One region of the Microbacterium sp. NPDC077184 genome, then DNA from elsewhere that is predicted to be linked to it. Evidence: riboswitches for the same ligand, from Rfam matches in the RefSeq annotation. Region 1 holds a riboswitch; the other holds the start of a gene.
The links. Region 1 has a riboswitch for thiamine pyrophosphate ahead of thiM (hydroxyethylthiazole kinase). Riboswitches for the same ligand answer to the same signal wherever they lie in the genome.
Positions count from the first base shown of each region.

Region 2: another riboswitch for thiamine pyrophosphate. It lies ahead of AB0O93_RS15475 (ECF transporter S component); the one in region 1 lies ahead of thiM (hydroxyethylthiazole kinase).

Region 1 is NZ_JBFBMM010000005.1:32,839-38,183, forward strand. It holds gene AB0O93_RS10440 (ferredoxin reductase family protein) at 1-105, shown strand, start outside; gene AB0O93_RS10445 (FMN-binding protein) at 138-686, shown strand; gene AB0O93_RS10450 (FAD:protein FMN transferase) at 683-1,492, shown strand; gene AB0O93_RS10455 (hypothetical protein) at 1,620-1,790, opposite strand; TPP riboswitch at 2,159-2,250, shown strand; gene thiM (hydroxyethylthiazole kinase) at 2,242-3,078, shown strand; gene thiE (thiamine phosphate synthase) at 3,075-3,746, shown strand; gene AB0O93_RS10470 (bifunctional hydroxymethylpyrimidine kinase/phosphomethylpyrimidine kinase) at 3,743-5,293, shown strand.
Region 2 is NZ_JBFBMM010000010.1:38,603-43,947, forward strand. It holds gene AB0O93_RS15465 (DnaJ domain-containing protein) at 1-929, shown strand, start outside; gene AB0O93_RS15470 (D-alanyl-D-alanine carboxypeptidase) at 950-2,362, opposite strand; TPP riboswitch at 2,401-2,510, shown strand; gene AB0O93_RS15475 (ECF transporter S component) at 2,503-3,138, shown strand; gene AB0O93_RS15480 (ATP-binding cassette domain-containing protein) at 3,150-4,607, shown strand; gene AB0O93_RS15485 (energy-coupling factor transporter transmembrane component T) at 4,604-5,345, shown strand, end outside.

The sequences.
Region 1 (5,345 bases):
GCCTACGTCTGCGGACCGGCGGGATGGATGGACTCCGTCGTCGCCGACCTCCGCGCCGCCGGGGTCCCGCGGGCGCGCATCCACACCGAATCGTTCAGCATCTGATCGGCATCCGATCGTCCTTCGAGGAGCGCATCATGAAGAAGATCGTCTACAGCATCCTGGTCACCCTGAGCGGCCTGGTGCTGCTCTTCGGGTACCGCACGTCGCACGTCGAGGCTCCGGCGGCCGCGCTCGATTCCGCGAGCACGGCCGGAACGGATGCCGCGGCCGCCGCGGGGTCGGGCGGGACCGGTTCGGCGTCCGCGACGGCGTCGGGGTCGGCGGCCGCGACAGGGTCGGGGGCCGCGACCGATACGGGGGCGGGAGCGTCGGACGCGGCATCCGCGTCGACGAGCAGCGGGTTCACGGACGGCACCTACACCGGCACCACGGCGGGCACACGCTACGGCCCGGTCCAGGTGCAGATCACGGTGGCGGGCGGGCAGATCACCGATGTGCAGGTGCCGCAGTATCCGTCGGGGAATTCGCGCGACCGCCAGATCAACGAGCGCGCGCTGCCGGTGCTCGTGTCCGAGACGATCGACGCGCAGTCCGCCGAGATCCACATGGTGTCCGGCGCGACGTACACGAGCGACGGCTACACGCGGTCGCTGCAGAGCGCGCTCGATGAGGCGCGGGCATGACCGCCGCCCGGCGGCGGCCGCCGCGCCACGTGCATGCCGCTCCGGTCATGGGAAGCACTGCGAGCATCCACGTCATCGGCGACCTCGCGCCGGTCGCCTTCGCAGACGTCGTTCGCGGATGCATGACCGAGCTGCGGCGGGCGGATCGGGTCTTCTCGACGTACCGCGACGACTCCGACCTCCGTCGCATCGCGCGGGGCGAGCTCGCGGTCTGGGACGCCGACCCCCTCTACGCCAAGGTCGTCGCGGCGTGCGCCGCGGCCGAGCGCGACACGGGCGGCCTCTTCCGCGCCGAGTTCGCGGGGGAGTTCGATCCGACCGGTCTCGTGAAGGGATGGGCCGTCGAACGCGCGGCGAGGATGTGGCTCGCTCCGCTGCTCGACGAGCCGGGGCGGGTGCAGGCTGCGGGTCTCACCGTCGGCGGCGACATGCAGCTCTTCGCGGCGGACGGCGCGGACTGGACGTGGAACGTCGGCATCGTCGATCCCGCGGATGCCGGCCGGGTGATCGCGACGGTTCCGGTGCGCAACGGTGCCGTCGCGACATCCGGAACCGCGGAGCGGGGCGCGCACATCGTCGACCCGCGCACGGGAGCGCCCGCGACGGGGGCGGCGTCGGCGACGGTGATCGCCGACAGTCTCACCCGCGCCGACGTGTTCGCCACCGCCGCGGTGGTCGCGGGGATCGAGGACCTGTCCTGGGCGGGGCGGATCCCGGAAGCGTCGGGGGTCGTGGTGAGTCCGGACGGAAGGGTGCGGCGCTTCCTCGGCGGGATCGAGGTGCAGACCTCACCCGCCGCCGCGTGAGGGGCGGCGTGCGCGCGGCTGCGCGTGAAACCGTGGGGAGAAATCGGCGGATTCAGCGTCTGAGACCGGGGTGCGGGCCTGATTCGCCCCGGGGTTTCACCGCGGGGTCTCTGGCGGCGCCCCGGTGTCAGCCCCAGACGCCGTATCCGCGGCGCTGGTCGGTGGCGGGGTCGTGGTGCGGCTGGGGCGTGCCCGCCTCGGCGCCGCCCGAGCGGCGCGAGTCGTAGGTCTCGGTCGCCGGCCGGAAGAACTGCCGGATGCGGGCGAACAGCGACGGCCGGCGCGGGTTGGAGGACATGCCGCGAGAGTAACCCGGTGTGGCCCGCGGGGCCAGGGGCCGTGCGCCGGTCCACGCGGTGAAGAACGCGGGGTGAGCGGCCGTTTCGGGCCGTGCGGCCGGGTGCCGGGCCCCGGATATGCCGCGTTCTTGACCGGAAACGGCCGAGAACGACGCGGCAGTAGAGGCCGCCTCGGCGCGCCGCAGAGGACGCCGGTCGAGGCGGTCTCGGCCGCACCTCGTGAAACCCCGGGGAGAAATCGACGTCTCCGGCCGCGACACGCCGCCGACACGACCGAATCTCCCCGCGCTTTCACCGCGCTGCGGCTCCGGACCGGCCGGACCGGCCGGCCGACCCCCGGCATCCGGGCCTCGGTAGGGTGGAGCGCACACGTGACACGGGGTGCCCCACGGGGCTGAGATGACACCCGTCGAACCTGATCTAGTTCGTACTAGCGAAGGGATGTCGCGCATGACGCGCACGCCACAGCACCTGCTCGAGTTCTCCGTCGATGCGCTGCAGGAGGTGCGGAGATCCGCGCCCCTTGTGCACTGCATCACCAACAGCGTCGTGGTGAATTTCACCGCGAACGCGCTGCTCGCCCTCGGGGCGTCGGCCGCGATGGTCGACATCCCCGACGAGGCGGGGCCCTTCGCGGCCATCGCCTCGGGGCTCCTCGTCAACCTCGGGACGCCGACCGCCGAGCAACGCACCGCGATGCGGGAGGCGGTGACATCGGCGACGGATGCCGGGACCCCGTGGGTCCTCGACCCGGTCGCCGTCGGCGCGCTTCCGGTGCGGACGCCGCTCGGCTTCGAGCTGCGGGATGCCGGTCCGACGATCGTCCGGGGGAACGCCTCCGAGATCATCGCGGTCGGCGGTGCCGGGGTGGGCGGGCGCGGCGTCGACGCCGCCGACGACCTCGCCGCCGCCGAGCCGCACGCCCGCGCCCTCGCCCTCCGGACCGGCGGCATCGTCGCGGTCTCTGGCCCGGTCGACCTCGTGACCGACGGACGCGAGAGCGTTCGGATCTCCAACGGCACTCCGCTCCTGACGCAGGTCACGGGCGGCGGCTGCGCGCTCGGCGCGGTCATGGCGGCCTTCGCGGCCGTCAATGACGACCGTCTCGCCACCACCGTCGCTGCGATCACGGTGTACACGGTCGCCGCGCAGCGCGCCGCGGCGCGGGCGAGCGGTCCCGGCAGCTTCGCGGTGGGGTTCCTCGACGCGCTCGCCGAGGTCGACGGCGATGCGCTCCGCCGCGCGGCGGTCATCTCGATCGACGCGACCGGGGAGTCGCCCGCATGACCCGCCTCGACCTCTCGGTCTACCTCGTCACCGACACACGTCAGGCGACGGGTGCCGGGCACGACCTCGTCGACGTCGCCGTCGCCGCCGCGCGCGGCGGAGTCACCGCGGTGCAGGTGCGGGAGAAGGATGCCGCCGCGGCGGCGTTCCTCGACACCGTCGTCCGCCTCGCCGAGGCGCTGCCCGACGAGGTCGCGCTGCTCGTCAACGACCGCGTCGACGTCTACCTCGCCGCGCGCCGGGCGTTCCCGCGCGGGTTCGCCGGCCGCGCCCACGGCGTGCACGTCGGCCAGTCCGATCTGCCGGCGCCGGTCGTGCGGGAACTCATCGGCGACGACACCGTGCTCGGACTCAGCGCCGCGACTCCGGCACAGCTTGCCGAGGCCGCGTCGAGCCCGGCGCGCATCGACTACGTCGGGATCGGCGCGCTCCACGTCACGCAGACGAAGAAGGATGCGCCCGCACCGCTCGGGCATGCGCGGTTCGCCGAGCTCGCGGCATCCGTCGCCATGCCGTCCGTCGCGATCGGGGGCGTGACCGCCGCCGATCTGCCGCGGCTGCGAGCCGCCGGGGCAGCCGGTGCCGCGGTGGTGTCGGCGGTGTGCGCGGCGGCGGATCCGGCATCCGCTGCCCGAGAACTTCGGCGTGCGTGGGAGGTCGGCGAATGAGCGGGCGGCTGCGGGTCGTGCCGCGGGCCGTGCCGCGGGTGCTGAGCGTCGCGGGGACGGACCCGACCGGCGGGGCGGGCGTCCAGGCCGATCTCAAGAGCATCGCCGCGAACGGCGGATACGGCATGGCGGTGGTCACCGCGCTCGTCGCGCAGAACACGCGTGGGGTGCGCGCGGTCCATATGCCGCCCGTGGAATTCCTCGCCCAGCAGCTGGATGCCGTCTCGGACGACGTCGCGATCGACGCCGTGAAGATCGGGATGCTCGGCACGGTCGAGGTGATCCACGCGGTCGAGGAGTGGCTCGTGCGGGTGCGTCCGCCGGTGGTCGTGCTGGACCCGGTCATGATCGCCACGAGCGGCGATCGCCTGCTCGACCGCGAAGCCGAGGAGGCGCTGCGGGCGCTCGTCGCGCGGGTCGACCTGGTGACGCCGAACATTCCGGAGCTCGCGATCCTTGCGGGGGAGCCGGTGGCGACGGGCTGGGACGAGGTGCTCGCGCAGGCGGCGCGCGTCGCCGACCGGCACGGCGTGTGCGTGCTCGCCAAGGGCGGGCACCTCGGGCGTGAGGACGGCGGACAGCGGATGCCGGACGCACTCGTGTCTCCCGACGGCGACGTGGTCGAGTTCTCCGGCATCCGGATCGACACGTCGAACACGCACGGCACCGGGTGCTCGCTGTCGGCGGCGCTCGCGACCCGCGTCGCGCGAACGGGGGACTGGGCGACGGCGACGGCGGAGACCAAGCGATGGCTGGCCGAGAGCATCCGGCACGGCGCGGAGCTCGAGGTCGGGCACGGGAACGGCCCGGTCAGCCACTTCGCGGGGCTCTGGGCGCGCGGCGGGCTGTCGACGCGCCCGACGCCCGAGGCTGTGCGGAACGACTGGTGGGAGGAGATCGCGACGGAGCGTGCCGCGATCGATGCGCTGCCGTTCGTCCGCGGGCTGGGTGACGGCACACTCGCCCGAGACGAGTTCACGGCCTACCTCGCCCAGGATGCGCTGTACCTCCGCGACTACGCGCGGGTGCTCGCGGAGGCCAGCCGACGAGCCCCCGACCAGGAGGCGCAGGCGTTCTGGGCCCTCGGCGCGCACGGGGCGCTGGCCGCCGAGATGCAGCTGCACGAGAGCTGGCTGGGGGAGTCCGCGGGAACGGATGCCGTCACCCCGGCGCCCGTCACGGTCGCGTACCTCGACCATCTGCTCGCCGTCGCCGCGCGGGGAGACTACGCGGTGCTCATCGCGGGGCTGCTGCCCTGCTTCTGGCTGTATCAGGATGTCGGAACCCGCCTGCATGCTCTGTCCCATGCCGATCACCCCTACCGCTCCTGGCTCGACACCTACGGAGACGCGGCGTTCGCGGCATCCACCGCCCGGGCGATCGAGATCGTGACGACGGCCGCCGCGGCGGCGGACGAGGGAACGCGTGCGGCGATGCTCGGGGCGTTCCTCCGGTCGTCGCGCCACGAAGTCGCGTTCTTCGCCGAGGCCGGGAAGACGCTCGCTCCCGCAGCGCGGCAGCGGCACGCGATCGTTACCGGGTTGTAACTGTGGCAATTCTGCGTTTTTCCTGAGAGTCGCTATGGTTGCTCGGACATAG
Region 2 (5,345 bases), on a different contig from region 1:
ACGACGTGCTGGGGGTCGCCCCCGACGTCGACGACGACGCCCTCCGCAAGGCCTACCGCCTGCGACTGCGACAGACCCACCCCGACACCGGCGGTGACGCCGCGACCTTCGTGCAGGTCCAGCGCGCGTGGGAGCTCGTCGGCACCGCCGATGCGCGCGCGGCGTACGACCGCGGGCACGGCTTCGGCTCGAGCGAGGCGCCGGAGTGGTCGGATGCCGCGGGGTCGGCCTCCGATGCCACCTCCTGGCGCGCCCCGCGGGCGGCCTCGCGCGACACCCGTCCGCGCGCCCGCTCGCACGGGCATCCGGGCGGCTGGCGACGCGAACGCTACCTCGACCTCATGCGCGAGTGGGTCGGCCGCGGCGTTCCGCTGGAGGACCCGTACGACCCCGCTCTCGTGCGCACCGCCCCGCACCATCTGCGGCGCCTCCTCGCCGACGCGCTCGCCGAGGAGGCGACCGCCCGCATCGTCGCCGATCTCGGCATGGGGTACACGGTGTGGCACGACGTGATGGCCGAAGGACGCGACGCGGGGCCCGACGACAAGATCGACCACATCGTGCTGGGCCCGAGCGGCCTCTACGGGGTGCTGTCGGAGGACTTCGGCGGACCGGTCGGTGTCCGCCGCGGCGAGATCGTGGGCGACGGTGTGGTGGGCACGCCGATCGCGGACCTCGTCGCGCGCGTGCGCGGCATGGGGCGTGCGGCGGGGGTGCGGTTCCGCGGCGCGATCGTGGTGCTTCCCGATGACGACCTCGATCAGGCGATCACCGAGCTCGGCAAGGTGCGCGGCGTGCCCGTCGCGGTCGTCGCCCGCAGTGCGCTGTCGACGATCCTCCGTCGCGGGCTCACGGGCGCGCGCGCGATGGGCGGCAACGAGGTCTTCGACGCCCGCACGCGGCTGCAGCAGCGCGTCCGCTTCGCCTGAGGTCCGCGCCGGTTCCCGCCTCAGTCGTCGAGGCCGAAGAGCTCGAGCGGGTGGGTGAGGCGCCACCAGGCGCTCGGGGGCTCGATGTCTTCGGCCAGCCGCAGGTCGACGAGGGCGTCGTCGAGCGGACCGTCGACCGAGAGCGCTCCGACGACGTCGCCGGCGGTGCGGGCGTCGCCGAGGTCGTACCGGGTCGACACCGTTCCGGCACCGCCGTTCCACAGGACGACGGCCGCGTCGCTCGCGGTGACGATCGAGACCTCTTCGCCCCATTCCGTGCGGACGAGCCCCGCGACGGTGTCGGCGGTGACGGACGGTCGAGGCTGCAGCTCCTGCTCCAGCTGCGCGTACAGCGCGCGCGAGGCCTCGACCCGTGCGGCGTCGTCGGGCTGACCGAGGACCGCGGCGTACAGCCGGACGGTGGTGTCGCCGGCGACGACATCCTTCGCCGACAGGAGATTCCACGCGTCGAGGGTGCCGGTCTTGATGCCGAGGACGCCGGGGTCGGCGAGGAGTCCGTTGGTGTTCTCCACCCGGCCGGCGCCCGGGAGCTCGACGGCCTGTTTCGCGACGATCTCGGCGACGACCGGGTTCTCCATCGCCTTCTTGGCCAGGGGGATGAGCGACTCGGCCGTCGCGGTGTTGCCGCCGTCGATCCCCGTCGGCTCGACGACGGTCACCCCGGGGATGCCGTGGGTCGACAGCCAGGAGCGCGCCGCCGAGGAGAAGACCTGGTCCGAGGGCCAGATCGTCGACGCGAGACGCTCGGCGTAGTTGTTCGCCGAGCCCACGAGGATGCCCTCGAGCATCTGATACTCGGTGAGCACTCCGTCGATGGGCACGTCGAGGGCGGACTCGCCACGGGCGCGGTAATCCCAGTACTCGAGCATGTCGGTGTAGCCGAAGCGGTACTCCGGTCCCTGCTCCCCCGGCGCGAGGGGCAGCTCGTCGAGGATCATCAGCGCCGTGACCACCTTGGTGATGCTGGCGATGGATGCCGGATCCAGCGACGACGCGAGCGTCCCGTCGATGCCCTCGACGGCGATCGCCGCCGAACCCACTCCCGGCCAGGCCGGGACGGCTGCGACCGAGGCGATCGGCTCGACCTGCACGGGGGCCACTTCCGGTGCCACGGCGTGCAGCGGCCACAGGAGGGTGGTGGCGGCGTAGGCGCCGGCGAGCGCGGCGAACACGCCGACCGGGATGAGGACCCCCGGGCGCAGGATCGAGCGGCGCGGGGCGTCGGCGAGCAGGTCGGGTTCGACCGGGACGAAGGGAGCGGATGCCGTGGCGAAGTCGGTCCGGGTCGACGCGCCCGTCACCCGCTCCGGGTCGACCCACGCCAGCGCCCCCGTCGGGGTCGGGCCCGTCGTCGACGCGACGGTCTCCCGACGGGCGCGACGCGTCGTCGCGGGGGCTTCGTCCACGCTCACCCGGCCAAGATACCGCGCCCGGGCGCCGCTATACTCGAGCGCACAACCACGGGAGTCCGGTGAGCCGGGCTGAGAGGAAGCGAACCACGCTTCGACCGTCGAACCTGATCCGGATCATGCCGGCGCAGGGAGGAGCATCGATGTCTGCATCCACGTCCACGTCCGTCCCCACCTCGACGCCGCCGCGGACCCACCGCTGGCGCGTCGTGGACATCGTCGTCGCCAGCGTCCTCGGCGTCGCGTGCGGACTCGTCTTCCTGCTCTGGAACGTCGCGTACCGCGGTCCGAGCGCCTTCCTCGAACCGCTCCTGCCGGGGCTCCAGGGACTCCTCGACGGACCCTGGCTGTTCGCGGGCGTCCTCGGCGCCCTCATCATCCGCAAGCCCGGCGCGGCGGTGTACACCGAACTCGTCGCGGCGGCCGTGTCGGCCCTCACGCTGGTCGGCAACACGTGGGGGGCGTTCCTCACGCTCGAGGCGGGCCTCATCCAGGGCCTCGGCGCCGAGCTCGTCTTCCTCGCCTTCTTCTACCGCCGCTGGTCGCTGCCGGTCGCCGTCCTCGCGGGGATCGGGGCCGCGCTCTTCGGCGGCGTGAACAACCTCCTGCTCTGGTACGCCGGCGCCGACATCACCTTCGTGGTGGTCTACCTCGTCAGCACGATGATCTCGGGCGCGGTGATCGCCGGTGCCCTGTCGTGGGCGATCGCGCGCGGGCTCGCCGCCACCGGCGCGCTCGACCGGTTCGCGTCGGGTCGCGCGCACCGCACCCGCGTCTGAGCGTGTCGCGGATGCCGGGCGCCGCGGCCGCGGTGCGGGTGCGCGGGTGGGGCTGGCGGCACGCGTCGCGGCGCGCCTGGGCGGTGCGAGGCGTGGACCTGCGGATCGAGCCGGGGGAGCGGGTCCTCCTCCTCGGCGCATCCGGGGCCGGGAAGTCCACGCTCCTCCAGGGGCTCGCGGGTGTCCTCGGCGGTGCCGAGGAGGGCGAGTCCGAGGGGGAGCTGCTCCTCGACGACGTTCCCGCGGAGGCCGCGCGCGGGCGCGCGGGCCTGCTCCTGCAGGATCCCGACGCGCAGGTGATCCTCGCCCGGGTGGGCGACGACATCGCCTTCGGCTGCGAGAACCTCGGCATCCCGCACGACGAGATCTGGCCGCGCGTGCACGCCGCCCGCGACGCCGTGGGGCTGGACGTCCCCTTGGACCGTCCGACGAAGGAGCTCTCCGGCGGTCAGAAGCAGCGGATGGCGCTGGCCGGCGTCCTCGCGATGCGGCCGGGGCTGATCCTGCTCGACGAACCCACCGCCAACCTCGATCCGGACGGGGCCGCGGAGGTGCGCGCCGCGGTCGGTGGACTCCTCGACGCCCATCCGGCGACCCTCGTGGTCGTCGAGCACCGCGTGGAGGTGTGGCTCCCGCTGGTCACGCGCGTGGTCGTCCTCGGTGCGGGCGGCGACGGGGTGATCGCCGACGGGACACCCGACGAGGTCCTGGGCGCCGAGCGCGCGCGGTTGACGGATGCCGGGGTCTGGGTCCCCGCCTCGCCCCCGCCGCACCCCGCTCCTCCCGCGTCGCCGCCCGGTGACGTGCTGCTGCGGGCGCGCGACCTGGCCGTGCAGCGGGTGGCGGGCAGCCCCGTGGCCTCCGGCATCGACCTGGAGGTCCGCGCCGGCGCGGCGCTGGCGATCACCGGGCCGAACGGGTCGGGGAAGTCGACGCTCGGGCTGACGCTCGCGGGGCTGATCGCTCCGGCATCCGGTCTCCTCGAGGCATCCGACGCGCTCGCCGCCGGGGCGGGTCCCACACCGATCCGCTGGCGCTCCCGCCAGCTGCTGACACGGATCGGCACGGTCTTCCAGGATCCCGAGCATCAGCTCCTCGAGCGAACGGTGCGGGGGGAGCTCGAGGTCGGGCCGCGCGCTCTCGGACAGGATGCCGCGGCGCGGGAGGCCGTGGTCGACGAGCTCCTCGCGCGGCTCCGGCTGGATCATCTGGCCGCAGCCAACCCGTACACGCTCTCCGGTGGGGAGAAGCGCCGCCTGACGGTGGCCGCGGCGCTCGCCACGGCGCCCCGGGTGCTGGTCCTCGATGAGCCGACGTTCGGGCAGGACGCGCGGACGTGGGCGGAGATGGTCGCGCTCCTCGCGCGCCTGCGGGACGAGGGGTCCGCGATCGTGACGATCACGCATGACGCCGACGTCGTGCGCGCCCTCCGTGCCACGCGGGTCGAGATCCGCGGAGCGACGCGATGACGCTGGCACCGGATCGGGCGCGCACGAGCACGATGGCGCGGGTGAACCCCGTGGCGAAGCTCGCCGCGACGATGGTGCTCACCGTGCCGCTCGTGCTGACCCTCGACGTCGTCTCGGCCGGCGCGGCGCTCCTCGTCGAGCTGCTCCTGATGCCGTGGGCGGGGCTCCGGTGGGGCGAGTTCTGGCGGCGGACGTGGCTCGTCTGGGCTCTCGCTCCGCTCACCGGCGTGACGATCGCCCTCTACGGGCGGACGAGCGGACAGATCTACGTCGAGTGGCTCGCGGTGCGCGTCAGCGACGGATCGCTCGAGCTGGCCCTCGCGACCACGCTCCGCGTGCTCGCCATCGCCCTGCCGTCGGTCGTGCTGTTCGCGAGCGTCGACCCCACCGATCTCGCCGACGGGCTGTCGCAGATCTGGCGTCTTCCGGCGCGGTTCGTGCTCGGCGCTCTCGCGGGCCTGCGGATGGTCGGCCTCTTCCTCGACGACTGGCGCGCGCTCGAACTCGCCCGCCGCGCGCGCGGCGTTGCCGACCGGGGGCGGCTGCGCCGGTTCCTCGGGATGGCGTTCGCGCTGCTCGTGCTGTCCATCCGTCGCGGGGCGAAGCTCGCCACCGCGATGGAAGCGCGCGGCTTCGGGGCTCCGGGGCCGCGGACGTGGGCGCGGATCTCGACGTTCGGCGGGCGCGAATGGGCGCTCATCGCCGTGGGGGCGGGGATCGCCCTCGTCGCCGTGGCCG